Regions from separate parts of the Paenibacillus marchantiae genome, predicted to be linked through region 1. Evidence: riboswitches for the same ligand, from Rfam matches in the RefSeq annotation. Region 1 holds a riboswitch; the other holds the start of a gene.
What was found. A riboswitch is a leader RNA that binds a small molecule or an ion and turns the genes downstream of it on or off. The one in region 1 is predicted to bind glycine.
Positions count from the first base shown of each region.

Region 2: linked by a shared signal. The riboswitch ahead of gcvT (glycine cleavage system aminomethyltransferase GcvT) and the one ahead of sdaAB (L-serine ammonia-lyase, iron-sulfur-dependent subunit beta) in region 1 are both predicted to bind glycine.

Region 1 is NZ_CP118270.1:1,647,886-1,663,744, forward strand. Features, by position in the region: gene pstB (phosphate ABC transporter ATP-binding protein PstB) at 1-18, shown strand, start outside; gene PTQ21_RS07625 (phosphotransferase enzyme family protein) at 246-1,337, shown strand; gene PTQ21_RS07630 (MFS transporter) at 1,367-2,644, shown strand; glycine riboswitch at 2,982-3,105, shown strand; glycine riboswitch at 3,110-3,253, shown strand; gene sdaAB (L-serine ammonia-lyase, iron-sulfur-dependent subunit beta) at 3,365-4,054, shown strand; gene sdaAA (L-serine ammonia-lyase, iron-sulfur-dependent, subunit alpha) at 4,044-4,988, shown strand; gene PTQ21_RS07645 (YhgE/Pip domain-containing protein) at 5,245-6,462, shown strand; gene PTQ21_RS07650 (PadR family transcriptional regulator) at 6,581-7,093, shown strand; gene PTQ21_RS07655 (alpha-glycosidase) at 7,241-8,995, opposite strand; gene PTQ21_RS07660 (response regulator transcription factor) at 9,275-9,958, shown strand; gene PTQ21_RS07665 (HAMP domain-containing sensor histidine kinase) at 10,003-11,520, shown strand; gene PTQ21_RS07670 (ABC transporter ATP-binding protein) at 11,582-12,496, shown strand; gene PTQ21_RS07675 (ABC transporter permease) at 12,493-13,209, shown strand; gene PTQ21_RS07680 (ABC transporter permease) at 13,211-13,945, shown strand; gene PTQ21_RS07685 (PAS domain-containing hybrid sensor histidine kinase/response regulator) at 14,222-15,859, shown strand, end outside.
Region 2 is NZ_CP118270.1:6,617,468-6,633,326, reverse strand. Features, by position in the region: gene PTQ21_RS29810 (alpha/beta hydrolase family protein) at 1-571, shown strand, start outside; gene PTQ21_RS29805 (ABC transporter substrate-binding protein) at 598-1,578, shown strand; gene PTQ21_RS29800 (hypothetical protein) at 1,575-2,357, shown strand; gene gcvPB (aminomethyl-transferring glycine dehydrogenase subunit GcvPB) at 2,502-3,989, opposite strand; gene gcvPA (aminomethyl-transferring glycine dehydrogenase subunit GcvPA) at 4,085-5,440, opposite strand; gene gcvT (glycine cleavage system aminomethyltransferase GcvT) at 5,437-6,573, opposite strand; glycine riboswitch at 6,771-6,871, opposite strand; glycine riboswitch at 6,875-6,997, opposite strand; gene gcvH (glycine cleavage system protein GcvH) at 7,345-7,734, shown strand; gene PTQ21_RS29775 (PTS mannitol transporter subunit IIBC) at 8,300-9,766, shown strand; gene PTQ21_RS29770 (BglG family transcription antiterminator) at 9,766-11,871, shown strand; gene PTQ21_RS29765 (PTS mannitol transporter subunit IIA) at 11,868-12,302, shown strand; gene PTQ21_RS29760 (mannitol-1-phosphate 5-dehydrogenase) at 12,299-13,450, shown strand; gene PTQ21_RS29755 (cysteine-rich CWC family protein) at 13,503-13,751, opposite strand; gene PTQ21_RS29750 (endonuclease MutS2) at 13,844-15,853, opposite strand.

The DNA.
Region 1 (15,859 bases):
ATGGGACGTTTCGGTTAACTGTTAAATTGGATGGAGTATGAGATCGAGATAGATTTATAGAGATAGAAGGAAGCATAACACTCGGGCGAGGTCGTTCGGGGGTTATGCTTTTTTACATCATTCTACATATGGAATAGTTTGCCAAAATAAAAACAATCATGCTACGATATTTGTGAGCACCACCTTTAATTTGATAAGAGAAGGAGATGTGGATCATAACTACCCATAAGATTGCCCATGACACCATGGCAACTGAAATTATCTCGCATTATTCCATAGAAAAGCCTGCAATTTCCTTTATCCGACATAATGAAAATCTAACGTATCAGGTGGTTGATGAATCAACCGGAGAGAAGTACCTATTGCGTATACATAAAGCCGCTTTTGCAAGCATGACGGGCATCCAGCATACACGACCTGCACTTGAAGCAGAGATGAATCTACTTTATGAATTACGGGCTGCCAGACCATTGCGGGTGCAGACTCCTGTACGCAATACATCGGATGAGTGGGTCACCGTCTGGTTGGACGAAGCAGGAGAAGAGATCTGTTGTACTGTTCTGGAATGGATTGAGGGCAGGGATATTAAGCAGGGAGAACGTCTGACAACAGCGCAGATTCATGATTTGGGCGTACAGTTGCAGACGTTGCACCAATATGGACGACGACCAACGGGAGCTCCTGAGCCTCAGGTGGGTTCACTGAAGTCTGAAAGCGGGCAGCAGACGAATGACCGTGAACAGCACGCTGATAAGGCGATCATCTCAGATATATATAACGATAGCCCTGCCTTAGAGCAAATGGGAGTAAGACCAGCCTATGGCTCGATCAAAGAGAATCTGGTCATGTTGGAGCAATTGGAGGAAGGCGTTAGACGTGGTATCTTTACTCCTGAAGATTTCGATCTGATTCGTGAGACGTTTGAGAACATTAACGGGCAACTCGAAACGTATCCGCAGAATGCCGAGACATGGGGAGTGATACACGGAGATATTACCCGCGGTAATCTGCTAGTGACGGATCAGGGTATATCTATGATTGATTTTTGTTTATACGGTTATGGCTACTATCTCTTTGATGCCGGAGGTGCGGCTACGATTTTCAATCGGGAGGAACGGGATGTCTTCCTATCGGGATATACGGAGCAGACAGGACCACTGACGAAACGTGATATTCGGTTAATGGAAGGATTCATGCTGATCTTTACGTTCGGCTATTTTGCATTTCAGATGGAGAATGAGTCCAGGTACGAATGGATGAAAGAGCGGATGCCTCTTATATGCAGCAAATTTTGTAGACCATATCTGCAGAACGAGAGTATTTTCTATGAGTTATAATTTGTGATTTCTAGTGGGTGGGTAGCGCTATGAAGAACATTCGTGCAAAGAGAGTTGCATCGAAGAGGCAGTCTGGTGGCTGGAAGCATGTCGGATTGCTACTTAGCGGAGTGGGCATATCCAATCTGGGTGATTTCATATATATTGTGGCGATTAACCTGATGGTATTGAATATGACACAGTCTCCAGCGGCAGTCGCAGGGTTGTGGATTATCTCGCCGATTGCTTCGGTGTGCACTAAGTTTTGGTCAGGCAGCCTGATTGATCGTTATGATCAGCGACAGCTGATGATTGGTGCTGATATGCTACGGGCATTGTTGGTGGCGGCGCTCCCACTGATGTCCAGCCTATGGATGATGTACGCAGTGATGTTTCTGATCAGCATGTCTTCATCTATATTTGTCCCTTCCTCTCAGGTATACATTACCCGATTGGTACCTGCTGAACGGCGCAAGCGCTTCAATTCCCTACAAGCCCTGATCAGCTCAGGGGCATTCATTACCGGCCCAGCAGTTGCAGGAGTGATGCTAATTTATTTATCTCCGGCGGCAGCCATTTATGCCAATGCGGTTTCCTTTGCTGCTTCTGCGTTGATTCTAATGTTTCTTCCCAAACTGGGCATTGGAGAACAGAATATAGGGACGGGAAGCAGACTGACACCTCGGATGATTGCCCAGGATTGGAGAGCTGTACTGAGCTTCAGCCGAAAGTCGGGCTACGTGGTCGGTATATATGCCCTGTTCCAGATTATTCTGGTGGTCGGCATGTCGCTGGATGCTCAGGAAGTGGTGTTTATCCGTCAGGTGATGAACCTGCCTGAATCACAGTACGGAGCATTAATGAGTATCACCGGAATCGGTTATTTGGCAGGTTCCATGCTGGTTTGGATGTTCGCCAAACATTTGCCGATCCGTCACATGATGGGTGGCGGTGTACTTCTGGTTGCGCTGGGTTATTTTCTGTTCGCCCGTTCATTCTCGTTTGAGCTGGCGGCTGTTGCCTTTATTTTGCTCGGTCTGTGCTCCGCACTGGCGAATACGGGCCTGGTTACCTTTTATCAAAATAATATCCCTGTCGATCTGATGGGGCGAATGAGCAGTGTACTTGGACTAGTGTTAAGTATGCTACAGGTGGCTTCCATTTTGATTGCAGGCGTAGTGGCCGAGCAGTTGTCACTTCGTATGGTATATACAGTTGTATCCGGGGTTATGCTGCTGGCTGCGTTGGGATTGTGGGTGACGAGTATGCTTCCTTCCCGAAGCAGGTATTACGATGAACCATCGAAGCCCAAGGCGATGGTGGGGTGACAGGCAGAAATACGGCAATTCTAGTACAGAATAAAGGTTGCCTGAATACCCGAACCGTTCTGTGGAACATAACATAAATAGTATTAAACACTGATAGTCACTAATAGAAAATGAACAATGTATACGCTTTCGAGATGAAACGCATTAACACATTCATGTGATGAAAGTTTACAGTTCGTTAATTTATTTAGTGTATAAAATGGAAAAAAGCAAATATTCACAAAGAAATCGTTAAGTTTGTTGACACTGATCTTCCGGTCGATTAATCTTAATGAGAAAGTATTAAAAACTTCAATTATCGTTCTGTTACAAGATCAGAATGGTTCCATACAGCGAATGATAGCGAGCGGGAGAGACCTGGGCATGTCGAGTAAAATGGCAGCTGTCGGGCACCGAAGGAGCAAGCTGCTACGCACCCGGCGCAGTGGTTAATCTCTCAGGTAAATGTACCATCGTTGGACGCAACTCTGGAGAGTGCGCGAAACTGCGCCACCCAAGGGGTATATGGTCAAGCAGCACGGTGTGCAGGGTGACATCACCTGTGAATACAGGGATTGCATCAATCCGCCGCGCTGCTTATCATGAAACTCTCAGGTATCGAGGACAGAGAGAGGGCCTAGGGCCTTCTTCTGTCCTTTTTTGATGTCATCATTCAGTAATAAAGGAACATTATGGGTGTACGTCTGGATGAAAATGACGATTATAAATGGAGGGTTTGCGATGCGTTTTAAAGACGTTTTTTCAATTATTGGTCCGTCCATGACAGGTCCATCAAGTTCACATACGGCTGGAGCGGCAAGATTGGGGCGAATTGCCCGTCAGTGGCTGGGGTGCACGCCTGAACGCGCTCGATTAACACTGTATGGCTCGTTCGCCGATACGTATCAGGGGCATGGTACGGATCTTGCGTTAATCGGTGGCCTGCTTGATTATGTGACGGATGATCCACGTATACCGGATGCAGAACAATATGCAGAGGAAGTGGGTATGGAGGTAGAGTTTTTTACAAGCGGCCTGCCTGCTCCTCATCCGAATACGGTCAAGATTGAACTGTGGCATGGAGACCGTCAATGCTCACTAATTGGTGCTTCCATTGGCGGAGGTAGTGTATCGGTGCATGCATTGAATGATTTTCGTGTACAGATCAGCGGAGAGTTTCCCACACTTGTACTGCGCCATTCGGACAAAGCAGGAGTGCTCGCTTCCGTAACCTCCACCATCAGTTCGTCTGGGGTGAACATCGGGTACATGCAAGTGGATCGGAAAGCCCGGGATGGTGAAGCATTAACAGCGATGGAGATGGATGGTGTGCCGAATCCTGAGATGTTGAACCGTCTGCGGTCACTGGATCATATGCTCGACATTCGCGTGATTGATTTGAAGAGAGGGGTCGAGCCTGATGCGGTTTAAACATCTACATGAACTGAATACCATCTGTACAGCAGAATCCAAAACCATCGCCGAGCTGATGATCGAAGAGCAGGTTCAGGAGACGAATATCCCGGAAGCGGATGTTGTACGGCAGATGTCGGATTACTATCAGGTGATGAAGGAAGCTGTACACAAAGGGCTGACAGAAGATACGACATCACGCAGCGGTTTGACTGGCGGAGACGGCAAAAAAATGGCTGAGTACATTCGTAAAGGTGAGACTTGTTCTGGAGATGCTTCTGCACTGGCCATGGCGTATGCCCTTTGTGTATCGGAAGTGAATGCCTCCATGGGCCGGATCGTTGCCACACCAACAGCCGGTTCTTGCGGCATCATTCCGGGTGTGTTTATAAGCTCCCAAGAGCGTTTTGGCTGGAGTGACGAGCATCTGGTGAACGGTCTGTTCTGTGCGGGAGCGATTGGTTATGTGATTGCCAACAATTCATTTATCTCCGGTGCCGAGGGTGGCTGTCAGGCTGAAGTGGGTTCTGCAATCGGTATGGCCGCTGGAGCCATGGTGGAGCTGCGTGGAGGGACGCCTGAGCAAGTGGTTCATGCGGTTGGCCTCGCGTTAAAAAATACACTAGGCCTTATCTGCGATCCCGTCGCAGGCCTCGTGGAAATTCCGTGCATTGTGCGTAACGGACTGGGTGCCGTAACTGCGTTGGCTGCGGCCGACATGGCGCTGGCCGGGGTACGAAGTGCCATCCCGTCTGACGAAGTCATTGATGTCATGCTGGAAGTGGGCAGTGCGATGCCGAGCAGGCACCGTGAAACGGCCCAAGGTGGGCTTGCCCAAACACCGACAGGACGGAAAATGATGGAGAAGCTTGCTAAACCAAAGGCGAAGCGTGCGGAGCCTGAGATTGAAGCTGAGTCTCCTGCTGAAAATGAACCAGAAGCCAAGGCATAACATGCATGAACGTACATGAACTGAATTTAATTCGTGGAGCTTGATCATTAACGGTAATGATCTGCTACCATTATGATAAAAAAGCCGATACGAATTCTTCCTGGTGAAGAAGCGTATCGGCTTTTTTGTTGTTCCAACAAAGAAAAATAAAAAGGTATTGACGTTTATATATCGTTTAGATATATTATTTATTGTCATATATCAACACGATATATAAGATCGAGAATGAGTTATACAAATTAAGGAGATGGATAACATGAAAAGTGTTTTTCAAACGAGTCTTCTGTTTTTGAAAAATGGAGCTACAGTAGTCGGGTTAATTACAGCAGTACTGTTCCAGGTTTTTTTTAATACCATTTGGCTTAGTGGATATGATCAGGTAAATGCACGGATGAATCAGCTTGCTGTGACCATCGTAAATGAAGATGGGGCTGCGGCTGAGCCTGTGGCAAAGTCTCTTGCAGAGGGGCTTCATTTCGCGATTAAACCTTCGGCAACTATGGAAGAAGCCAGACAGATGTTAACGGACCGGGATGTATACATGATTATCGAGATTCCATCCGGTTTCATGCAGCAGGCGGGAGACTTGTCGGGCCCGGTGGCAGTGAAGTATGTAATGAATGAATCCAATGTGGCTACCGTAAAAAGTGTGATGCAGACCGTATCCGCACAAGTTACAGCGACGTTGAACCGTGAAGTACAGCAAAATAGCATTCGGGGAGTGCTGAATCAATCAGGTATGGCTGACGATCAGGCGAATGCGATGGCAGCGGGGTTATCTTCCCGTGTGGAGGCAGAAGTGGAACGGCTGAATCCAGTTCATAACTTTGCTTTTTCCATGGTACCAATGTTGATTGTGACGGCTACCTTTACAGGTGCAATGCTTCTTGGCATGAATCTGCAAAAGGTTTCTGGTGAACTCAGTAGCAGGGCAGGAAAATGGGAACGCTTTTGGGCGCGCAATATCATCAATGTTGGTGCTGCATTTATCGTATCGCTCGTTGGAGCAGGGATGATGCATGTTATGGGTGTATCATCAGCAGATGGATGGTGGATGTTATGGCTATTTCAGTTGTTGATTACTTTATCTTTTCTATTCGTGGCGCAATTGAGCTTGCTGCTGCTTGGAAATGCTGGAGCATGGTTAAACAGTGCCTTGTTGCCTCTGCTGATGTTGTCATCAGGCGCAACCATTCCGCGCGATGTCATGCCTGACTTCTATCAACAGATCGGTCATTATCTGCCGGCAACCTACGCGGTGGAGGGTATGATGAATCTGGTGCTTGGCGGAGATGGAATTAGTCATGATGTTCTGCTTCTGGTAGTGATTGGAGCGGCGACGTTGGTTTTGGGAGCGGTGTGCACATGGATCAAACGCTCAGGTCCTGCACAATCCGGCATACCTTTGGAGTCCAAGACTGCTGCGACACCTGTCGCTCTGACTGGAAACCTGCCTTCACCTGATCGTGGATAATATGGATAACGATAAGCCCCCTTTTGCCGGATAAGCCAATCCGTGAACGTCTGATGATGTTGAACGTATAAGGGAGGATGTGATACGTTAAGAGCAATTGGAAAGGAGCGGTACACCGATGAACACGCAGCATGTCATCCTCGGAATACTGCACAATCAGCCATGTTCCGGATATGAGATCAAGCAGTACTTTGAACAATATTTTTCATTTTTCTTCGATGCCAGTTTTGGCACCATTTATCCCACACTTGCGAAGATGGAAAAGTCAGGGTTGTTAACCAAGGAATCCGTTAGACAAGAAGGGAAACCTGACAAAAATGTGTATACCTTAACACCGGAAGGGTCTGCGGAGTTCAATACCTATTTGATGAGTCCCCTGGAAGCAGAGGTGTTCCGTTCTGATTTTCTGATGCGTCTGTATTTCGGAGAGCTGGCGGATGAAGATACTGTCGCAGGGTGGGTCCGGTCGGAGCTGAATCGTAAAGAGTTGCTGTATGCCGAGCTGCAGCGCCAGATGAAGCAATTTGGCGAACAGATCTCACCTGCACAGCGTTTGTGTATGCAAGTGGGGCTTGTGCAATATGAGGCTACCATCCGATTGCTCAAGGAACAGCTGACCGCGCCTCAGTAGCTTTCTATAGTATCCGTGTCACTAAATCAATTGACGATCCATCCATAACGCAGAAAGCGCTCTACAGATCAGTAACAGGTCTGTGAGCGCTTATCCGGCGTTGCTTTCAATGCGTTGGAATTGCAAGGATACAACAATATGAAAAAGCTACGCGATATCTGTACTTAGTACAGCATATCCATATGCTGGCAGCTCAACGGCCAGAATTCCCTCTTCCTTGGCTGTACGATAATTCTCGCCAAATAACTCCGTCCATTCCCCGGCACCCGCTTCGAGCTCCACGATAGCTGTTTCTTCCGAACGATTGAAAAGGATCAGAATGCGCTCCTCCTCATCCTGTCGTTCCATCACAAGCTGGCTTCCGCCTTCACGGGCCTGCAGGAATCGAATGCTGCCTTCTGCACGCAGGGCAGGATGGGCATGGCGAAGTGCGATTAGCTTCTGATAAAAGGTGAACAGCTCGCGATCCTGCTTCGTCTCATCCCACTCCATACATTTCCGACAGCCGGGATCATGATCGCCGTCCAGCCCAATCTCATCCCCGTAATAGATGCACGGGGCACCCATATAGCTGAATTGGAACAACGCGGCCAGTTTCATCTTCCGCTGGTCACCCTCACATAAGGTGAGCAGCCGTGGTGTATCGTGGCTATCAAGCAGATTGAACGCCACTTCGCTGGCTTGCAGCGCATAGCGGGACAGTTGTCGACCGATCGAGTTCGCGAACTGTTCGGCGTGCATGGCATCTTTTACAAAAAAACGATTTACGGCTTCCGTAAATGGATAGTTCATCGAGGCATCGAACTGATCACCTTGCAGCCAGGAGGAGGACTCATTCCATACCTCACCCAGGATATAGGCATCCGGATTCGCAGCCTTCACTACACGGCGGAAGTCGCGCCAGAACGCATTATCCACTTCATCCGCGACATCCAGCCGCCAGCCGTCGGTGCCCACTTCCTTGATCCAGTATTCGGCGACCTCCAGCAAATACGCCTTCACCTCGGGATTTTCCGTGTTAAGCTTCGGCATGTGGGCTTCGAATCCGAATGTTTCATACGTAGGAATGCCATCCTTCACGTCCAGCGGGAATTCATGCACATGGAACCAGTCCTTATATTTGGACTTCTCCCCGTTCTTCTGCACATCCACAAACGGCGCAAACGTCTTCCCAGAATGATTGAACACCGCATCCAATAGCACCCGGATTCCGCGTGCATGGCACAGCTCAACAAGCCGTTTGGCTGTATCTGCATCACCAAAATGCCGATCTACTCGCAAATAATCTTCGGTATCGTATTTGTGATTGGTCGTTGCCTCGAAGATTGGTGTGAAATAAATGGCGTTAATGCCCAACTCTTCAAGGTAATCCAGATGGTCGATGACGCCCTGGAGATCACCGCCGAAGAAGTTAAACGGGGTCGGCTCACCACCCCAGGGTTCCACTTTTTCTGGATCAAGGTTCGGGTTGCCATTTGCGAATCGTTCAGGGAAGATCTGATAGAAGATCGCATCCTTCACCCATGCAGGCGGTGTAAATACAGCTCCGGGATGGATGTACGGAAACTGGAACATGTGACCAGGATCGTCGGGTTCATGCGTTTGGAAATCCGTTTCGGTCATCCAGATCTGTTCTGTGCCACTTTTCAGCAGGAAGGAATACTTCAGTCGATGATATGGAGGCTTTACTTGTCCCTCATAATAATCGAACATGGAATCGGATGTATATTTGGTTAAAGGAACCAGCTCTTTGGTGCGATCCCAGGCGTATTTGTCCCCAGTCAGGGCATGTACCTCGGTGAGATCATTCTTTTTGGCACGCAGACGCAGACGAATGGTATCCTTATCATAGGCATAGGCCCAGTTCCGTTTTGGTTGATGATAGATGGCTTCCAGCAGCATGTTGAATCTCCTCCCGTCGTATACACACGTAGTATGTGAGCAAGTAGCTGCATTCGATGCAAATCAATCTCGGGATGAATGCCACATGCTTATGTTGTTGAATCAACCTCTCAATCTCTGCATGAATTATGCGAAGCGGATGATTAAGGTATAATTTAAAATAAAAGGATATCCATGGTCGTGTGATCATCATTCGTACATTTTATATAAACAAAATACTTCATTATGTTTCAAATATATAATTAACCCAAAGGGTGCAGAAAGGAAACGAATACGCGCATGAAAACGAAACTGTTATACATTGAAGACGATACGGAAATTGCCACATGGGTTAGGGCCGACTTGGAGGAGCGTGGATATGAGGTGGTATGGCTCGGAAGTGGTGAAGGTGCGGCTGAAGCTGCCGGGGGCTGCTCGTTGGTTATTCTGGATGTCATGCTGCCGGGACTGGATGGATTTACGGTAGGACAGCGACTCAAAAAGGAACATCCTGAAGTGCCCATTGTCATGCTCTCGGCTAGAACGTCCATTGACGATAAGCTGCATGGGCTTGATTTTGCCGATGATTATGTAACCAAGCCATTCCATCCCGATGAACTTGCCGCACGGATTGAGGTCCAGCTTCGGAAGGCAGGGACAGCGATCTCGGCCGATACCGTGGTAAAACTGGACCACTTGTCCATCTACGAGAAGGATCACCGGATCGTGAATGAGGAGACAGAGGAAGAAATTATTTTATCGGGCAAACAGTTTCATATCTTCGCCTACCTGCTCAGGCATATGGGCATGATTCGAACCAAGGAACAGATCTACGAAGCCGTTTGGAACGAGTCTTATCTGGACGGGGACAAGACATTAATGGTACATATCCGGCATCTGCGCGAGAAGCTGGAGCGTGATCCGGCGAACCCAACCATCATTCAAACCGTTCGTGGTGTTGGGTATCGTGTGAAGAAGCCATGAGAAGAAAAGCGACGATGCGCGATCCATCCGATAGGAATAAGGGAGTGAAACGTAGCCTTCCAGGCAAACGGAAAATGCGTTTTGGACGGACCTTGATGTCCCGATATATTCTCCTGATCTTGGCAGCGGTTTTGTTTGTGCCGGTCGTTCTCCCCATTACATCTATTATCTATGTGGTGGTGGTGAACAATACAAATAAAGACAATACGGCACCTTATGGCGATAGCACGAAAATTAGCAACCTGTGGACCCGGGAATCCGAGAAGTTGGATGGGGCGACATCTGAAAAAATCAATCAACGTATGGAACAGCTGCACCGGAAATATCCCAAATCTTCGATGTACCGTGTGGACCAAAACGGTGAAACGGCATTTATTCTCGCTGGAGAGGACGTTGATGTATCGGAGTCCACCGTGGATGGAACAACAATGACGACATTGAAATGGACGTTGGATCATCCGAATACAGAGACCCGGATTCCTTCGATATGGAATGCAAACAGCTCCCTGGAATTTATGAAGGAAGCCTCCTATCGTGATCCGCTAACGGTTGTTTCTTTTGTGGGTGGAGATAGTGAAGACAAGGGACAAGGGTTTATGGTGATTGAGGTTCCAAGGTATCTTTTGCAAAAGCCACAGAACAACTGGCCTATGGAACTTTTGTATTTGGGTGGATTGATGATGATCATCTTCCTGTTATTTATCATCATGTCGATCCTGTTCTTTGCGCGAATTCGCAAGCGGCTCATCCGGCTCCAGACGGCGATGATCACTCCGGGTAAGGAAGGCATTCCCCTTCCTGTGGAGATTCGCAGATCGGATGAGATTGGACATCTGGAGGAATCGTTCAACGAAATGGTGCATCAGTTGACAGACAGCCGTCACCGGGAGCGGGAGGAAGAGCAGCTTCGCAAACGTCTTGTCGCGGGATTGTCGCATGATCTGCGTACACCGCTGACCGTCATCCGTGGACATATGCATTCCCTTCACAAAGAACCACTAAGCACGGCTGCGGATACTTCATTGCGTCGTATGGAAGCCAAGATGGATGATTTGAGCGGATTGATCGATAACATGTTATCGTACAACCTGCTCACCAGCGGAAAATATACATTGAAGCTGGAACAGAAGGACGTCCTGCGAATCGTCAGAGAAACGGCAGCGGCCTGGTATCCCGTGTGGGAGAAAGAGCAGTTTGAGATTGATATCGATCTGCCGGAAGAACCGTTGATCTGGCAGGTGGATGAGCAGGGATTACGTCGTGTTCTCGATAACCTGTTTCAGAATGTCATCCGTCATGCAGCGAGTGGAAAATATATTGGCATATCGACAGAACAGATCCATGGGGAGAAGGCTCTTGTTATTCAGGATAGGGGCCCAGGATTGCAGGAAGATTCGGATACCAAGGGAACAGGTCTGGGGTTATCCATCGTGGATCTGCTGATTCGTGAGATGGGGCTGCGGAAGAGGGTAGACAGCTCTGAGAATGGATTGCGGGTATGCCTCTATAGCGGCGGAGGAGCTGGGAAATCAAGGCCGTACCTTTTTTTAAACAAAACTTAAACTTCAGCCGACTTCAGCTTTAACCTTGGAAGGTTACGATGATATCCGAGGTGATTAAACAGTGACTGATAACATTATTCAAACCGCTAACTTATGGAAAACATACCGGGACCGTGCGGCGGTCCGTGAACTTGATCTGCATATTAAAAAGGGAGACATTTATGGCTTCCTTGGTCCCAACGGCGCTGGCAAAACAACAACTATTCGTATGCTTCTTGGCTTAATCAAGCCAACCAAAGGTGTCATCCGTGTATTCGACAAGGATATCCGCAAGGATCGTATGGACATTCTGCGACGTGTAGGTTCGTTGGTTGAATATCCGTCATACTATGGACATCTGAACGCGGTGGAAAATTTGGAAACCTTGCGCCGGATATTGGATGTACCCAAATCAAGGATTGCCGAAGTGCTTTCCATCGTGGACCTGACTCGGGATGCCAAACGTTCCGTGAAAGGTTACTCGCTTGGAATGAAACAGCGTCTGGGGATTGCAAGTGCCTTGTTGGGTCAGCCGGAGCTGCTGATTTTGGACGAGCCGACGAACGGTCTTGATCCAGCGGGCATCCAGGAGATCCGGGAATTAATCAAGCGTATGCCGCTAGAACACGGCATTACCGTCCTGGTGTCCAGCCATTTGCTGAGTGAAGTGGAACAGATGGCGAGCCGGGTTGGCATTATCCGTGAGGGGAAAATGGTCCTTCAAGATACGATCGCCAATCTGCATAGCCAGACGGGCAGCTCCATTCGACTGACCGTTTCCGAGCCGGAAGAGGCGATGAAGCTGGCACGAGAGCAGGGACAATTCGGTCAACGTGAAGGAGCGGCGCTCACGTTCCCGTATATGGATAATAGCGCGATTGCATTGCTGGTCCGTCGATTGGTTGAGCAGGACCATGCGGTTTATCGTGTGGAAGAGCACCGTCAATCCCTGGAAGACTTGTTCATGCGGGTCATCGGTGAGGGGGCAACGGTATGACGGGCCGTGCGTTATCGTCCGACTGGCTTAAAATTCGTGGCAAAGGTATCTGGTTTCTCGTTTTTCTGGCACCCATTGGACTGACGGCAATGCAGGCTTTGAACTTCGGGCTTCGTTTAGGCTATCTGAAAGAACAGTATGGGAATCATCTGTGGGAGGGTTTACTGGACAATGTGGTTGTTTTTGTACCACTTGCCTTGATGCTGGGGGCGACGATTCTCAGCTCGATGATCGCAAATGTTGAACATGAGCAGGGATCATGGAAGCAATTGCTGGCGATGCCAATCACAAGACCTGCGGTGTACCTGGCCAAATTCCTGCTCGCTTGTATGCTGCTCATCATATCCTGCTTGTTATTATCAGCCGGAATTATTGGTCTGGGATTGGTGCTTGGATTCGACGCTGGTGAGATCCCTTGGATACATGCAATCAAGTTGGGTTTATTGCCACTTGCTGGCGCACTTCCGGTGTTATCGCTGGAGCTATGGCTGACGATGGTAAACAAAAATCAGGCTCTTCCGGTCACTCTCGGCATTGTACTCGCGGTAATGGGGATGTTCGCACTCAGTATCTCACCGTACTTTCCGCTTGCTTGGGCACAGATGGCTTGGATCAGCCCGAAACCATTTGTGTATGTCGGTTTGGGTGTAGGGGCGGGGCTCCTAATCATGTTGCTGGGTATGATGCACTTTAGCCGGAAGGATGTGGCCTAAGATGAGTTTTGCAACAACCTATTTCCGAATCCTGTCCTCTGAGCGACTAAAAATGGGTAAATCACCTATCTGGCTTCTGATTCTGCTGAGTCCGTTAATCGCACTGCTTATTGGGCTGCTGTCCACACCATCAGGTCAATGGAATGTGCTTATGGGTTCAATGGTCTTTCTGCACGGTTTGTTATTGCTGCCCATCCTGACCGGCGTATTTACCTCTTTCGTCTGTCGATTCGAGCATGCGGGGGGAGGCTGGAAGCAAATGCTGGTGCTGCCGCTTACTCGTACGGGCGTATATGCAGGCAAACTGACCATCGTGATTTTGCTTCTGGCGGGCACACAATTACTGTTGCTGGGGGCCATCCTGCTGACAGGTACGATCCAGGGCATGACGGATCCCATCCCATGGGGATTGCTTACAGGTAAGCTGCTGCTGGGGCTATTCGCTTGTGTGCCGCTCGCTGCTCTCCAAATGTTCGTTTCCTTGGTATGGAGCAGCTTTGCCGCACCGCTGGCATTGAATTTTGCGTTGACCGTACCGAACATTCTGATCGTGAACTCGGCTACATTTGGCCCATATTACCCTTGGGCGCAGCCGATGATTCTAATGACACCTTTTGAAGGTGGGGGATTTGGAGCTTACAATGTTCCACTTGGGACCATGCTTGCAGTAGTCGGGGGCAGTGCAGTTCTCTTCATTTTAATTGGAGTTTTATATTTTAGAAAAAAAGAAATTTAATCGTAGAATTTATTCATTAGTTGTGTAATAAATTCCTTTTAAGCAAACATAGACCTCAGTTATTGACGGACTATGTCGCTTAAAGGGGATTTTTTTGTCGCTTTTACATGGTTTTGGTGAAGAGATTGTAAGCAAATTCGAACTGGAATCTGGTAAAATAAAAAAAGCTGTTTCTAGGAGGGCTTACATGGTTATTCGAGGGTAGGCCCATTTCGCCGAAAATTATATTTTTTGGTTGTTAGATGAAGATATAGGCTAAGAAAAGAGGGGTAAGCCTTGGATATTAATAAAACGGAAACCCTAAAGCGCATTATTTCTGAGGGAAGTTCTTACCAATCCTTGTTTTTTAATCACCCAGATGCCATATATGTGATGGACATCCATGGAAATTATATTGATGCCAATCCCTCGATTGAGAGGATTTCAGGGTATACATTTGAAGAACTCCGTAGCTTAAATCGAGATAGGATTTGCCCTCCTGAGAGTGAGGAGTTACGAGGAGAATACATTAGTGAGGTACTGGCTGGCCATTCAGTCAGTAAGCCGATCACGTTTTATCATAGAGACGGTTCCCTGAAACAGGCCAAGATTACCTATGTGCCCATAACGGAGAAAGAAGAGATTGTGGGGATATACGGTATTGCCAGGGATGTAACCGAGATCGTGGAAGTGGAACGTAAATTGCATGAAACGCAGGAGAAATATCAGATGTTGGCGGACCATGCTCAGGACCTCATTACCACGAGTTCGATGGACGGCAAGCTGCTTTATGTCTCTCCTTCCGTCTATTCGTTGCTGGGATATCGTCCGGAAGAGGTAACAGGAAAGTTCCTGAAGGATTACTGTTATCCTGAGGATTACCCTGAACTTCTAGAGATGTCGTCGAGTGGGAATGGCTGCAAGATGCGAGTGCTTCATAAGAAGGGGCACTACATCTGGATGGAAACGCTGGCAAAGCCGGTGGCCGGAGAAGAGGGCAAGAATACTCAGATCGTCAGCGTCAGCCGGGATATTACCCAGCATAAAAATGCAGAAAGACGTCTTAGAGAGAGTCGTCAACGTTACAAATCTCTCTTCGAACATAATCCAGCAGCGGTATACTCGCTGAATCTCGAAGGCAAATATACGGCAGTGAACCGCAATCTGGTCAAAATGCTGGATGTACCTCGGAGCAAATTGATTGGGCAGTCCTTTCTTTCGCATTTGGATAAATGTGAAGTGCATGGCGGGCAGGCATACTTCGAACTGGTGAAGCAGGGGAAGCCTCAACATTATGAGACCCGAATCGTGAATTCCAGTGGCCGGAAGGTTGATGTATCTATCATTAATGTTCCCATCATTGTGGACCAGGAACTCGTGGGTGTATATGGGATCTTGTCTGATATTACGGAGCGTAAGGATTATACAGAGCAGATCCAGGAGCTTAGCAAACAGCATGCTCTGATTCTTAACTCGGTTACAGAGGGCATCTATGGACTGGACGCAGATGGCATCACCAGGTTTATGAATCCGGCTGCTGCTTCCATGTTCGGCTACGAAGCGGAAGAGTTTGTCGGCAAAAGCTCGCATCCTATCATTCATCATTCACGTGCAGACGGCAGCTATTTTCCAAAAAGTGAATGCCCTATTCATATGACGGTGATGGACGGGCAGCGTCGCACTGTGAAGGAGGATGTGTTCTGGCGCAAAGACGGAACCAGCTTTCTGGTGGAATACCAGGTTACACCAATTATCGATGAGGGTCAGATTCGTGGCGCCGTTATCGTGTTCAATGATGTGACGGGTGATCGCGAAATTGTGCGCGCCAAGGAAACCGCTGAACTCGCGGCACAGGCCAAGTCGGAATTCCTGTCCATGGTCAGTCATGAAATTCGTACACCAATGAATGGAATCGTGGGGATGACTGAATTGCTA
Region 2 (15,859 bases), 2.0 Mb from region 1:
GCCGGGGGCAGAGGCAAAACGTGTTCGTCTATTGTGGGACCCATCCACTTATCTGTCCGAAAGCCGCTTGCCGATGTTATGGCTTAATGGTAGTAATGATACCCATTTTCCGTTGACCATATTTAATAAGTCTTATGAACAGCATCTGGAGTGCCATCCAAACAACAACCATAGCAGACTAAGCCTTCATCCGGGTCTCGGGCATTCTCATAAGGAGGCATGGGCATGCGAGGAGGTCTTCGCTTTTGCGGACAACATCGTTCAAGCGAAACCTGCGCTTGTTGAAATTTGTGAGGAGAAGCACGAGGACGGTTGGTTTGTCGTTAGTTATGAATCCTCCCTTCCTGTCCTGGAGGCCAACCTTTATTGGTGCGTGGATGATCGCAATTGGAGAACCGCAAGATGGGAGTCCATTCCTGCTTCGTTGGATACAACGAACTGCAAAGCGCTCATACGTCTTCCACAGCATGGAAGTTCGTTTTTTATGAATTTAAGAAATGAAATGGGATGGATCACAAGCACACGTGTAATGAGAAATGAGAGAACGGCAGAAGACAAAATAACAGAATAACGAATGAATAAGGGGATTTGCAGAACATGAAACAACGAAATCAACGCTATTTCACTTTAACAGCAGTTTTGCTTGCGGTGTTATTATTGATTGTGGCCTGTGGCAACAAAGAGAAGTCAGGTTCGTCTGAGGCAGAACCGACGAAACAGGAACAAGCGGCAACGGAAGAGTCCCAAGATACCACGTTTACATTTAAGGATACAAATGGTGAGCAGACATTACCGCAAAAGCCAGAAAACATTGCTTCCACAGTGACATATTTGACGGATCACCTGATTGCACTTGGCATGACGCCAAAAGCTACGGTGAAATCACAGAACGAAGATTTTCCGTTATATTTGAAGCCATTCTTGAATGATGTGGCTATCATCGGTGATCAAGGTAAGGTCAGTGTAGAGAAAATGCTCTCTCTTGGACCAGATCTGATTGTGACGGATACGAACAGCAAAGAGCAATACGAGAATTATACCAAAATTGCTCCAACGGCCATGCTTGAGAATGGATATGTGGCACCTGATTGGCAGACGGCATTTCGAGCTACCGCGGCGGCCTTTGGTCTGAACGAAAAGGCAGAAGAAGTGATAAAAACCTATGAAACGCATAAAGCTGAGGCGATCCAAAAAGTTCACGCCAAAGCAGAGGGTAAGACACTCATGGTATTGCGGATAAGAAATGATATTCGGTATTACGGAGACATGGACTACAAATGGCTTTATGATGATTTCGGTTTCTCCAGACCGGCTGTTTTCCCCGTGACAAGCGCTGAAAGTCGCTATGAAGTGCTGTCTAATGAAAAGTTGCCAGAAATCGATCCGGATTACATTATCCTTATCAATGATAATGAAGAGATATATAACAATCTGCAGACCTTGGGGATTTGGAAAAACATGAAGGCTGTTAAAAATAATCAGGTATTCCAGGTGGCGTCGGATTCGTGGTTTGGCGGGTATGGACCCAATGCGGCTACTTCCATGCTGGATGACCTGAATCGTTTGTTCGGCGAATGATGAATGACCGGATTCGTGAGGAACTGGGGAAGAACTTTAATCTTGTACAGGAACTGAATGGTGTACCCGTGGCATCGCTATGTGGAGAATCTATTGTTGATCCGGAGGCAATGAGAAGCTTTTTGTCCGCCTATCAACAGTTAATCGAGGGACAGGATCTAACGGTTGCCGCAGCCTATTTCACCAGTTGGTTCGGTGATGTGGCAGCTGCGCTGCAATATACCGTATCCGTCCATGATTCAGCTCCGAATTTTTCGCTAGCCAATCTGAGTATACATTTGATGAAGGAAACCGGCTATACACGAATTGCTTTTCAACTTGAGAACATGGATGTCACTCTCGCTCCGAAGGATTCGGAGGAAAGAACGGTCTGGCTTGAAGCAGAATTAAGACGTTTTTACAGTCAGACTGCACGTCCCCTCATGGAGTGTTTGTCCAAAGCTTCTGGGTTGCATGTCAGCATGTTGTGGGGGCAGTTGCCAACGGCTCTGCAAAACTACAGGGAGAATATTCATAATACGTATCAAGACGATGAAGCTCTCTTGCGTCAGTTTGCCGCTGATGAACTGGTGCTGCAAAATGGTCTGGAAGCTGATGTATTTGGTCTGGCCAAGAATCCGCTTCGTGTCAGGGTTCGGATGATTGATCATCCGCTGGAGCCTACGAAAAGACTTGCGATCAAAAACGTCTGTTGCTTGCAATATTTACGACAAGGTCGCTCCTATTGTTACACCTGTCCGCGATTGGGCAAGAAGGAACGGGCCAATTGGAAGCCCTAGACCGGAGAAGATAAAATAAAGCTGACAGGTTAATAAGCAATAAAGAAAACAGCCGCGCAGAAAGCAAAATGCGGCTGTTTTTGGCATTTATTAATGATTATCAACGACTGAATATGTTTTCATTAGTTTATTAGAGGTTAGCTTTTAACTGCAAGCACAGTTCAGTACAGGTTTACGGGCTGCTGTTGTTTCATCCAGACGGGTAACCGGTGTGCCGTAAGGGGCATTGAGTACCAGTTCAGGCGTTTCTTCTGCTTCCTTGGCAATGCGAATCATCGTATCGACGAACCCATCAAGGGTTTCTTTGCTCTCGGTTTCCGTTGGTTCGATCATGATGCACTCCTCGACGTTCAGCGGGAAGTACACGGTTGGCGGGTGATACCCAAAATCAAGCAATCGTTTGGCAACATCCAGTGTACGTACACCATACTGTTTCAACCCCCGGCCAGACATAACGAATTCATGTTTGCACACGCCTGGATACGGAATCTCGTAGTAAGGTGTGAGACGAGCCATCATGTAGTTGGCGTTGAGCACCGCACATTCAGATACCCGGCGTAAGCCTTCAGGTCCATAGGTACGAATGTAGGCATAGGCGCGGACCAGAATACCGAAGTTACCATAGTAAGCTTTGACCCGGCCAATGGATTGATCACCTTCGTGATCCAATGCATATATACCCTCATCATTCTTGATGACCATCGGTTTCGGCAGAAATGGAATCAAGCGGCTCTTCACACCAACCGGGCCGGCACCAGGTCCACCTCCGCCGTGCGGAGTACTCATCGTTTTATGCAAATTCAGATGCACCACGTCGAAGCCCATATCGCCAGGTCGGGTGATGCCCATAATGGCATTGGAGTTGGCTCCATCGTAGTACAGCAAGCCACCTGCCTGATGCACAATGGAGGCAATCTCCTGAATGTCTTTTTCAAAGAGTCCGAGTGTGTTCGGGTTAGTCAGCATGAGCGCTGCGGTGTCCGAACCAACAGCTGCGCGAAGTGCGTCCAGATCTACCAGACCGTCTGCGCGTGAAGGAATCGTTACCGTTTCGAAACCTGCTACGGTTGCACTTGCCGGGTTGGTCCCATGAGAAGAATCGGGTACGATGACTTTCGTACGCCGTTCACCACGACCTTCGTGGTAAGCACGGATCATCATGAGCCCGGTCCATTCGCCATGTGCACCAGCGGCCGGTTGCAGCGTAACGGCGTCCATCCCGGTAAGTCCGGCAAGGTCATTTTGCAACGTGTAGAGCAGTTCAAGTGCACCTTGAATGCTGGATTCATGCTGATATGGATGAATTTTGGCGAACCCGTTGTAACGGGCCACATCCTCATTAATCTTCGGATTATATTTCATCGTACAAGAGCCCAGCGGATAGAATCCGTTATCTATCCCGAAATTACGACGAGACAGGGCAGTGTAATGGCGAATGACGTCAACTTCAAAAACCTCAGGCAATGCTGCTGCTTCCGACCGAAGCATTTCCCGGGGAATCAGGGAATCCACAGCTTGACGGGGAACGTCGCATTCGGGCAACGAATAAGCGACCCGACCCGGACTGCTGAGTTCAAAAATCAACGATTGCTCCGGTGCTTGAGAGGCAGCCTGGTTAGTGTCTGTTGTGATAGTTTCAGGTTGGCCCGAAGGGGAGATAGAAGTTACCGTTTCCGATTGTCCTTGTGCTGATGTCGTCGTAGTTGTCTTTGTTGTCGTTTCCTGAGTCACAGCGATCCCTCCAATACACGTGCGAATTCGTCGATCTCTTCCTTGCTGCGTCGTTCAGTAACTGCAATCAGCATATGTCCGGCGAGCTCTGGATAATCACGGCCAAGTTCATAGCCGCCAATGAAACCCGCATCGAGCAATTTCAGTTGCAGTGGTTCCACATTTGTTCCTTCAGGCAGTTGGATAACAAACTCATTGAACGTAGGAGCGGTAAACGTAAGAGAGACGCCTGGAATTGCGGTAAACGTATTAAGGGCATAATGGCTCTTTTGCAAATTCAAATCAGCGACGTCGATCATGCCTTGTTTACCCATAATGGACATATATACAGAGGCGCTCAGCGCGAGCAACGCCTGGTTGGAACAGATGTTGGACGTCGCCTTTTCACGGCGGATATGCTGTTCCCGTGCTTGCAGCGTGAGTACAAAACCACGCTTGCCGTTGCGGTCCGTTGTCTGGCCTACAATTCGGCCAGGAATTCGGCGCATATGAGCCTGGGATACGGCGAAGTATCCGCATGTTGGGCCGCCGAGTGAAGCGGCGATGCCAAGGGGCTGCGCGTCGCCAACGACGATGTCAGCACCCAGCTTGCCTGGGGCTTCCAGCAGACCCAGCGATAGCGGGTTGGCGCTGACCACGAGCAGGCTCTTGTGCGCATGCGCAAGGTCTGCGGCCTGTTTTACATTTTCCACGGCGCCGAAGAAGTTCGGGCTTTGAATCATGACGGCTGCGGTATCATCGGACACGGCGGCTTGCAGGGCATCCCAGTCTGTTACACCATTTTGATATCCAATCTCAACAATCTCCAGATTGAGGCCGTGAGCATAAGCTTGCAATACCTGACGGGATTCGGGGTGCACCGTACGTGACACAATCAGTTGTTTGCGGCGGGTTGCCGCTGCGGCCAGATTGCCTGCTTCCGCAAATGCAGTTGCACCATCGTACATGCTGGCATTGGCTACAGCCATGCCTGTCAACTCACAGATGTAGGATTGAAACTCGAAAATCGCCTGCAATTCTCCTTGGCTGATCTCGGGTTGATAAGGTGTATAGGCTGTATAGAACTCGGAACGGGAGATGACATGATTAATGACGGAGGGAACGTGGTGATCATAAATGCCTGCACCCAGGAAACTGGCGTGTGTCTCGAAGTTGGCATTCGCTCCCGCTTGCTTCGACATATGACGTGTCAGTGCGTATTCATCCAGTTTGGAGGAAACAGGCAGTTCGCCCTGATAGCGAATCTCCTGTGGAATGTCATGGAACAGATCCTCAATCGTTTCCACGCCGATGGTTGCCAACATGGCACTCTGATCCTGCTCGGTCATGGGAATGTAGCGATGCTTGCTCATGCTTGATCAGCTCCTTGAGTAGGTGTCTTTGGCGCACGTGTCCGTTTATGAAAAGGGGTCTTCACGACCTCGGCTTTCAGTTTCTTGCCACGAATCTCAATCTCCAGCGGGGTACCCAGTGCAGCATATTTGCTGTCAATCAAGGCCAGCCCCAGATTACGTTTTAACGTAGGCGACTGGGTGCCTGTGGTTACTTCACCAATCTGTACGCCTTCGGCGTAAATGGGATAATGAGGACGAGGGATGCCGCGCTCCAGCACTTCGATGCCGACCAGCTTGCGGGCAGGCCCATCATTTTTTTGCTGCAACAAGGCTTCATGTCCGATAAACGGTCCTGCATTTAGCTTCACAAACATACTTACGCCAGCCTCCAGCGGTGAGATGGTTGCGGACAATTCCTGTCCATACAGGGGCAGCTTGGCTTCAAAGCGCAGCGTATCCCTGGCACCCAGTCCTGTCGGAACGAGTCCGTGACCTTCTCCCGCTTGCATCAATCCGTTCCAGACCTCAGCAGCTTGTTCCGCGGGAACGTAGAGCTCAAAGCCATCTTCACCCGTATATCCGGTGCGGGATAACAGCAATGAAACACCACATACCTTCGCATTTGCCACAAAGCGGAAAGGCTCAATCGAAGACACATCGGTGTCTGTCACCGCTCTGAGAATATCCACTGCCAGCGGACCTTGCAGAGCAAGCAGCGCCGTTTGATCCGAATCATTGGTCATCGTTACGCCTGGCGTCATGTGCTGTTGCAGCCATGCCCAGTCCTTGTCGATGTTGGAGGCGTTAACCACCAGCATATAATGCTGGTCTTTCAGTTTATAGATCAGCAGATCATCGACCACGCCGCCATCCGGATAACACATTAACGTGTATTGGGCCTGACCGGGAACGAGTGTTGTTACATCATTAGTGGTCATGTGCTGTAAAAAAGCTTCTGCGTGTTCACCTTGTACGGTGAATTCACCCATGTGAGATACATCAAATAATCCAGCACGTTCTCGCACCGCTTCGTGCTCTTTCTGAATTCCACTGAATTGTACCGGGAGCTCCCAGCCACCAAAATCAATGCATCGTACGCCTTCATATTGCTGATAGAGTGGAAAGAGTGGGGTTCTAAGCAAATCGGACATCCAATCACCTCGTCATGGGCCGTCAACCGGCCGAGTGTATAACCGTGGATCAATGAATCTGGCATCATATTTTATTATAAAAGTAAGGTAAGGACGCTATAGGCAGTGCCGCTCTATAACCTGTTTTCGTTTTTTTGGGAAAAAGGAAAAGGACAGGCCAAAGAATAGGCATGCCAGAAGCACGCTGTATTCTTAGGCTCTGTCCTTGGTACCTGAGAGTTACCCCGCCGCATGATGCAGCAGGTTTCCCCTTGGGTGATCATAACGCCCATACAGGGCGATTAGATGCTCTCCAGAGTTGCGTCCCGTAAAAGTCCTTTTGCCTGAGAGATTCACCTCCGCTTGTCGGTGGTTTACTCCTTCGGCGTTACCGCATGTACACCCTGATTCGGGTGTCAAGGGTAATCTCTCCCTTTACATTCATCCGCGGGTATTGCATAGACCAATTAAACACATTTACTACTCTCATTAAAGCCTGAATCGTCTATTGATGTCAAGAACGATATCATAGATATGAACAAAAAATCCGAATGAAATTTTTAATTAACATTAAAATGTTCGTCTATTTATAAAGAGTGCGCTTACTTTTCTAATATTCACCATTATATGTAGGGAGGGTCCATTTGAGTTACAGGCATATAAGGAAGAAAAACAAATAAATTGTGAGGTATCTTGACATTTGAATCGAAAATATCATACGCTATGTTCTGGGAAAAAGGTTAAGGTCAAAGAAACGCATGCACTCATTAATGAAAAGCGAGGCGGATATCGATGAGCGAATTGAAAAGTGATTTCCTGTACAGTGAAGAGCACGAATGGGTGCAGACCGTAGGGGAGGATACCGTACGTATTGGCATTACCGAGTTCGCGCAGCATCAGCTGGGTGACATTGTCTTTGTAGAATTGCCTGACCTTGAATCGGATGTAAAAGCGGAAGACGGCATTGGAACGATTGAATCCGTCAAAACCGTTTCGGATTTGTTTTCTCCTGTCAGTGGAACGATTATTGCTGTGAATGATGCATTGCAGGATTCCCCGGAGCTGGTTAACAACTCCCCATATGAGGAAGGCTGGATGATCGAGATTCGTGTTGAGGGCGACCTCACAGCAGCACTTTCCACATTGATGAACGCGGATGCGTATCGTAAACATACGGAATAATATTAAGGTACAAATTTCCGCTAGATACGGAGTTTCAGCTTAATGGAAAAGTTCGTTTAACGTATTAAAAATGAATCGATTGATTATAGATCCGGATGGTGATACAGCTCATTCGGAGAATACTTAGGCGCAATTGCCTCACCTGGGACAGGGTGAGGAAATTGCGCTTTTTTCGTTGTTAACAGACGAATGGGATGGAATGAATATCAATTAACGTGTTTCATCATTATTTCTAATTGAGATAGAAACAGCTCGTTCAAATAGAATAAATTTACAATTTCATTTGTCATTAAAATGGGGCATTTCGTGGGTATGATACATGAAAGGGAATAACAGGTTCCATTCCATATACAAGGTTCAAACATGGGACAATCCTTTAAATTTAAATCTTGTCATCAACGTTCATGACGGAAGTAGGTTTTCATTTCGTTGTAGAAGATACCGTTTTCATTTACGATATGGTTGTAAATTAAGATTTATTGAAGATTTGTACCTTTGTTCGTCTGGATCATCCTTGTCAAAATTCAGTGGAATTAAGGTTTAATATGTTGAGGAGGTTTTCAATATGAGTTCAGTGGACGCAAAGTCCGAAAAAAGCGGAGGAATACGGGTCGGCGTTCAGAAGTTTGGACGTTTCCTGAGTGGTATGGTTATGCCTAACATGGGTGCATTTATCGCCTGGGGTTTGATTACGGCATTGTTCATTCCAAAAGGATGGTTCCCTAACGCAGATTTTGCATTGCTGGTTGATCCAATGATCAAATATTTGCTGCCTTTGCTTATCGGTTACACAGGCGGTACCATGGTACACGGCCAACGTGGTGGTGTAGTCGGTGCAATAATGACCATCGGGGTTATTGTCGGCAGTGACATTCCAATGTTCCTTGGCGCTATGATTGCCGGACCATTGGGAGCTTGGGTCATTAAGAAATTTGACAAAGCTGTCGATGGCAAAATCAAATCAGGGTTTGAGATGCTGGTTAACAACTTCTCCGCTGGTATTATTGGTGGGATTTTGGCCCTTCTAGCCCTTAAAGGCATCGGGCCTTTCGTTGAAGCGATTAGCAAGGTGTTATCGGCTGGGGTAGAAGCTTTGATGAATGCTGGTCTTCTCCCGCTGGTCAACCTGATCATTGAGCCAGGAAAAGTATTATTCCTGAACAATGCCATCAACCATGGGATTCTGACACCGATTGGTACGGATCAAGCAAGAGAACTGGGGCAATCCGTATTATTCATGCTTGAATCCAACCCAGGACCTGGACTCGGCATTTTGCTGGCATACTGCTTCTTCGGTCGCGGATCAGCCAAATCTTCCGCTCCAGGTGCTGTAATCATTCATTTCTTTGGCGGGATTCACGAGATTTATTTCCCTTACATTCTGATGAGACCGATACTGATTCTGGCTGCGATGGCTGGTGGTGTGGCGGGTACATTGACCTTCATGCTGACAGGAGCTGGTTTGGTATCTGCACCGTCACCGGGAAGTATCATTGCCTACTCATTGTTAACGCCTAAGGGTGGATATCTTGGCATGTTTGCCGGGGTAGCCGTAGCTGCGGTCATCTCCTTCCTCGTGGCATCCATACTGCTCAAAACAGGTAAACAGAAGGATGACGAAGATCTGGATAGTGCTTCCAACCGCATGAAAGATATGAAAAATCAGGGCAAAACGGGCAACCTCACCGTTGATAAAGACAATCGTGAAGCTGACCGTGCAGCCGATATTGCTTCTTCGGCAGTAAAAACGGATATCAATAAAATTGTATTCTCCTGTGATGCAGGTATGGGTTCGAGTGCCATGGGTGCCTCGATTCTGCGGAAGAAAATGAAGGCAGCCGGTGTGGATGTCGCTGTAACCAACACGGCGATCAGTGAGATTCCACAAGATGCCGACATCGTCATCACACAGAAAACATTGACTGACCGGGCCAAATCCGTGGCTCCAAATGCAGAGCATATTTCCATCGATAACTTCCTGAAGAGTCCTGAATATGAGGCACTGGTGGAGCGCCTCAAATCCGACTCCTGATGAGTAATATTACAAGGAGACAGCGTGAGATCGTGGAGTTCCTGCTGGAGCATCCTCATGAGGTAACTGCTGGCGATATAGCTGTTGCGGTCAAAGTAAGCACTCGTACCGTACATCGAGAGTTGCAGATGATTGAACAATGGCTTGAGCCCCTTGGCATGAGATTGGAAAAAAAATCGGGAACCGGGGTTCGAATTGATCCCGGTTCCGATGATTTGGCCGTATTGCGTCAACAACTTGAGCTTAACGAATATGTGGAGTTTACGCCCGAAGAGCGTAAACTCTTCATGCTTTGTATTTTGCTGGATGAATCCGAGCCTGTGAAGCTGCTTGCATTGGCCTCAGATCTGAAGGTGACCGTGTCTACGGCAAGCAATGATCTGGACGATCTGGAACCACGCATTCAGCTGGCTGGATTGAAGCTGGTTCGCAGGCGTGGATATGGGGTCAAGATCAATGGAAGCGAGCTGGCTCATCGCATGGCTATTTCCGCGCTCGCTCTTGAATATCTGGATGAATCCGATTTGTTCGGTAGACAGGCGGAGCAGGGAGTTTCCAAAGTAAACAGCAAACTTCTGGAAATGATAGGGCATGAGGATGTACTTACGGTCGAAAATGCATTATGGCAGCCGGATATTGAGTGGTTGGAAAATATCCCGGAACGTCAATACATGAAGCTGCTGATCCAATTGTCTGTAGCGGTTGTGCGGATTCGCAAAGGTTTTGGCATAGGTCGGGGCACACAACAGGACAAAAATGACGTTGGAAATCCACTGCAAGATGAGCGGAAGGTGCCGGAATATTTGGCTTCACGGTTGTGCGGCGTTCTATCTGCCCAGCTTGGGCTGGAGTTTGTGGGCGAGGAGCAGGCTTATTTTCACAGGCTGCTGGTTGAAATCGAGCAATCGATTCATTCCTCGCGTCTGCTGCCCATAGACGATCTGGTCTTACTCGACATGGTTCGTTCCCTTACAGATCGGATGCAGGAGAAAACTCATTATTCGTTCCATGAGGATCGTCTGCTTCGTGAAGGTCTGATTGCCCATATGGAGCCGGTGCTGGAACGTATGGATGGGCGGCAGCTTATCCGTAATCCGTTGCTTCAGCAGATCCGCAAGGATTATGAATCACTGTTTGAGGATGTAAAGAAAGCCGTGCGAGAGGCTTGGCCCAATACGGATGTTCCGGATGAGGAGATCGGATTTTTGGTAATGCACTTCGGTGCTTCCATTGAACGGCTGAGGGTGCTGAAGCGTGAAATCAGGGCTGTCGTCGTCTGTACGAGTGGGATCGGATCTTCACGGATGTTATCGAGCCGTCTGTCCAAGGAAATTCCCGAAATTCGGATTGTGGACAGCGTGTCCTGGTATGAAGCGGCGCGTATCCCAAAGACGGAATATGATTTGGTTCTCTCTACTGTGGATCTGCCGATGGATAAACATCAATACTACAAGGTGAGCCCACTGCTGACGGCAGAAGAAAGTGAACGTTTAAGACATTTCATCAGGACAACGACGCTTCAGCGGGAACATAGTCCCCCACCTGAAGCAGACTCAAGGACAACAGGACGAATTTCCGATCCGGTTGGACTGGAAGCGACCCTGATTGAAATCGTACAGATAATCGGCAAGTTTCAGGTGTTCCCGCTGGATAATCAGGAGATCGGATTTTTAGAAACAGCTTACGCCATGTGCAGCGTTTTGCATCAATCCGGTGTATTGAATAATCCAGATGAGATTGCCAGGCTGCTGGAGGAGCGTGAAGCTGTTGGAAGTCAGAAGATTCCCGGAACTTCCCTCGCTCTGTTTCATACACGCAGTGATGGCATTCACAGTCCTTCAATTACGCTGTTCCAATTGACAGAGCCGCTTCTACGCACGCCGGAAGACCCGGCAGGTGTCAGCCATGTGCTCTTGATGCTTGGACCCAGACAGTTATCGAAGGAAAGTTTGGAGGTACTGAGTGAGATCAGTGCGCTATTGTTGCAGGAAGAAATGATTGCATTACTTGAAAAAGGCAACCGGGATGATCTTATTCATTACTTGTCCCAAGAACTTGCGGGATTTTACCGCAGCAAAACCGAAATTGGAGGTATTCAAACATGAGTGTGTTAACTAAAGATAAAGTCATCATGAATGCAACGGCTCAGGACAAATACGAAGCGATTCGTATGGCAGGTCAAATTTTGAAAGACGCGGGACATATCACCGCTGAATACATCGACAAAATGCTGGAGCGTGAAGAGATTGTCTCCACGTATGTCGGCAACGGACTTGCGATTCCACACGGCACGAAGGAATCCAAATCATTCATCCTGTCCACAGGCATTTCCGTCATTCAGTTCCCGCAAGGTGTTGATTTTGGGGAAGAAAAAGCGTATATGGTAATTGGTATCGCCGCTCAAGGTGGAGAACATATGGAGATCCTGACCAGCATCGCAGTCATCTGCGCCGAGGAAGAGAACATGGAAGCTTTGCGTCATGCTCAAACCGCTGAAGAAGTCATCACTATTTTGGAAAGTGAAATGGAACTATGAAGGCCCTTCACTTTGGAGCAGGTAATATTGGACGTGGCTTTATCGGTTTGATTCTGTCCCGTGCAGGCTACAATGTTGTTTTCTCCGACGTTAACCAGGAGCTGGTTAAGGCTCTAGAGCAGCGTGGAGAGTATACGGTTGAACTGGCTAACGAGGCCAAAGACCTGGAGACAGTTACCGGTGTGAGTGCAATCGATGGAACCAATCTGGATACCGTTGCTCAGAATGTTGCAGAAGCTGAACTGATCACAACTGCAGTGGGCGTGAACATTCTGAAACATATTGCTCCCGGTATTGCCAAAGGACTTACGTCCAGACTGGGAACGGGCGATGTCTTCCAACCCCTTCACATTATTGCCTGTGAAAATGCAATTGGAGCCAGCACTCAGCTGAAAGAACATGTATATGGCCTGCTTGATGAGCGGACTCGCCTGCTTGCGGATCAGTACGTGTATTTCCCGGACTCTGCCGTAGATCGGATTGTGCCGATTCAGCATCATGAAGATCCGTTGCATGTACAGGTAGAGCCTTTCTATGAATGGGTTGTTGACCGTTCACAAATGGCTCCTGCGTTCAAACCGGTTGAGGGCGTAATGTATGTGGATGATCTGGAGCCTTATATCGAACGGAAGCTGTTTACCGTAAATACGGGACACTGTATTGCCGCTTATATTGGATATGTGAACGGGTTTGATACAATTCAGAAGGCTATTGCCGATGAAAAAGTCAAATCCATCGTATATGGTGCCTTGCAGGAAACCGGAGCCGTTTTGGTGAAGCGTTTTGGATTCAATGCCGACGATCATCAGTTGTACATTGCCAAAATATTGGAACGGTTCGTTAACCCGCATCTAACGGATGAGGTAACTCGTGTAGGACGTTCTCCACTGCGGAAACTGTCCCCGAATGACCGTCTGGTTCGCCCAGCTCTCCAGGCTTACGAGTATGGAACGGAGACAACACTTTTGGCGATGGGTATGGCCGCTGCCTGCAAGTTTGACGTATCCGAAGACCCGGAAGCGGTGGAACTCCAGACTACGATCCAGCAAAAAGGGATTGAAGCAGCACTCAGCCAGTATACGTCCATGGATGAGAGTCATCCTGTACTGAAGCAGGCTGTAGCGCATTATCAACAAATGCAGAAGTAACGTTCTGTATTTCAATACAAAATAATATTGATTGAAGAAGAGCCTCACAGGGTTAACTGTGGGGCTCTTTATTTTGCTCTGTCTTCTTTTTATACGTATCCAGACATGCCTCGCAGATGCAGGACTTCCTGCGCTGGTCTGCCGGAATGGGGTCAAATACCCCTTCTGGGAACACAGCCCGGTTACACCAGCATTCTGAATGAGGACGACCAGCCGCATAGGAGCAGCCATTGGCCTCACCGCATAAAGGACATACAAGAACTTCTGGAGTGACTTTCTTTGTATCCTGCTCAACAGACATACGAGTCTTCCTTCCCCGATAAATTTCTAACCACGAACGATCGATAGGTTTATTAAAGTATAGCAACTCAACCCATTATATCAATCCTGTGGTTATTCTTCAGGGGGCAATTCAATTTTCAGTCCTTCCACATGCTTGCGACTAATCAGTTTGCGTTTCTTTCGGTTCTCTTTGGACTCCAGCACAATGTCGAGGTCATAGTCACCCGGATATAGTTCATCTGCGGAGATGTGCAGAGTTAGACGTTTCTTATGAATTTTGACTTTACGTCCACGCAGCATGACTCCGATATTTCCGCGACTGTCCTCCACATCACATACGATGCCTGACTGGTTCAGATAAGCTGCATAGACGCGATCCCCTTTTCGGAATGCTTTGGCAGGGGGCGCGGGTTCTAATGTTTCAGGCCGATCAGCAGATTGCTTTCTAGTTCCAGTCTGTACGGACGGGCTGGTAGGTTTTATCGTGTTCCTTGCTTCATTCAATTGTTCTTGTTCAACCGTGCTGTTTATTTGCGATGACGTTGAACTTACGTTAGGCACGGATGGAGAGGAGGTGGAAGAGACACTTTGCGAGACACCCTGATCTGAAATGAGCTTGGAGCGCTCAATAATACGCTGTGGCATACCCAATTTCAGTGCAATGAAATAGGCATAGCTGTCCCCGGCTTCTCCGATCCGCAATCGATAAAGAGGTTGAAGAGAGACCGTATCAAATTCCATTCTTGCATTCTCAAATCCAGGCGTGGATGCTGCAAAATGTTTGATTTCCCCAAAATGGGTTGTAGCGATAACGGTAGCTCCACGGCTGTGCAGCTCCTCCAGCATGGCGATCGAGAGTCCCACTCCCTCACCGGGATCGGTACCGGAGGCCATCTCGTCAATAAGCACAAGTGTCGATGAATCGGCTTGCTCCAGGATGCCAATCATGTTGCGAATATGTGCAGAAAAGGTACTGAGTGCTTGCTCCAGGCTCTGTCCATCGCCGATATCAACAGCAATTTCATGATACACGGCCATCTCGCCATCTTCAGCGACAGGCACAAGCAGACCAGATTGCATCATCAATGTGAGCAGACCCAATGTTTTGAGTGCAACCGTTTTGCCACCCGTATTCGGCCCGGTAATGATTAGCGAGGAATAAGTTTGACCAATTGCAAAATCAAGCGGAACCATGGATGCACCCATAAACGGATGGCGGGCATGATGAAGCCGAACACGTCCAATGGCATTGACGCGTACAGTTCGTCCATCCATGGTGGCCGCATATTTCGCTTTGGCAAATAGGAAATCCAGAATCCCTACCGTTTCCGTATTTAACGAAATTTCACGATTATAAGACTCTGCCAGGGAGGTTAAGTCACCGAGAATTTTCATCTCCTCCCGTGATTCCTCGGCTTGCAGTGAAGACAGCTCCATTTGCAGACCTACTAATTCAGCAGGTTCAATATATACGGTTTGGCCACTTCCTGATTCATCCAGCACACTGCCTTTAACGTGTTTGCGGAATTCTTTCTTAATGGGCAGCACGGTTCTTCCACCACGCTGACTAATCACATTTTCCTGCATGATGGAGCGGTGTTTGCTTATTAGAGAATCCAGCTTGCGCTTCATGCGTTCCTCATTCACCGTCATTTTTTTACGAATACGTATCAGCTCCTTGCTCGCCTGATCCTGAATGCGTCCACTATGGATACAGCGTTCAATCTCGCTGAGCAGGGATTCCATCCATATCATGGATGAAGCGTAGCGACTAACTGTGGGGGCCACTTCGGATTTGCCCTCCATGTATTTCATAAGCTGTGCGCAGCTGCGCAGAAATTGGGCGAGATTGCTGAAATCACGTTCCGTAAATAAATAACCGGTGCCGAGCAGATCCATGATGGTCTCCATGCCATCCAGTGAAGGAATGGGCACACTGGCACCGTAACGAATCAAAGCAGCCGCTTCAGCGGTCTCATCTAGCCGCATTTGAATCAGAGAAGCGTCGACCATTGGCTTCATGTCTCTTGCGTAACGTTTGCCCAAATAGGATAGGGCACAGGCTGCAACGTTTTTTTGAATTTGGGGATAACCCAGACTGGTTAACGTTTTTTCATTCATGCTTGA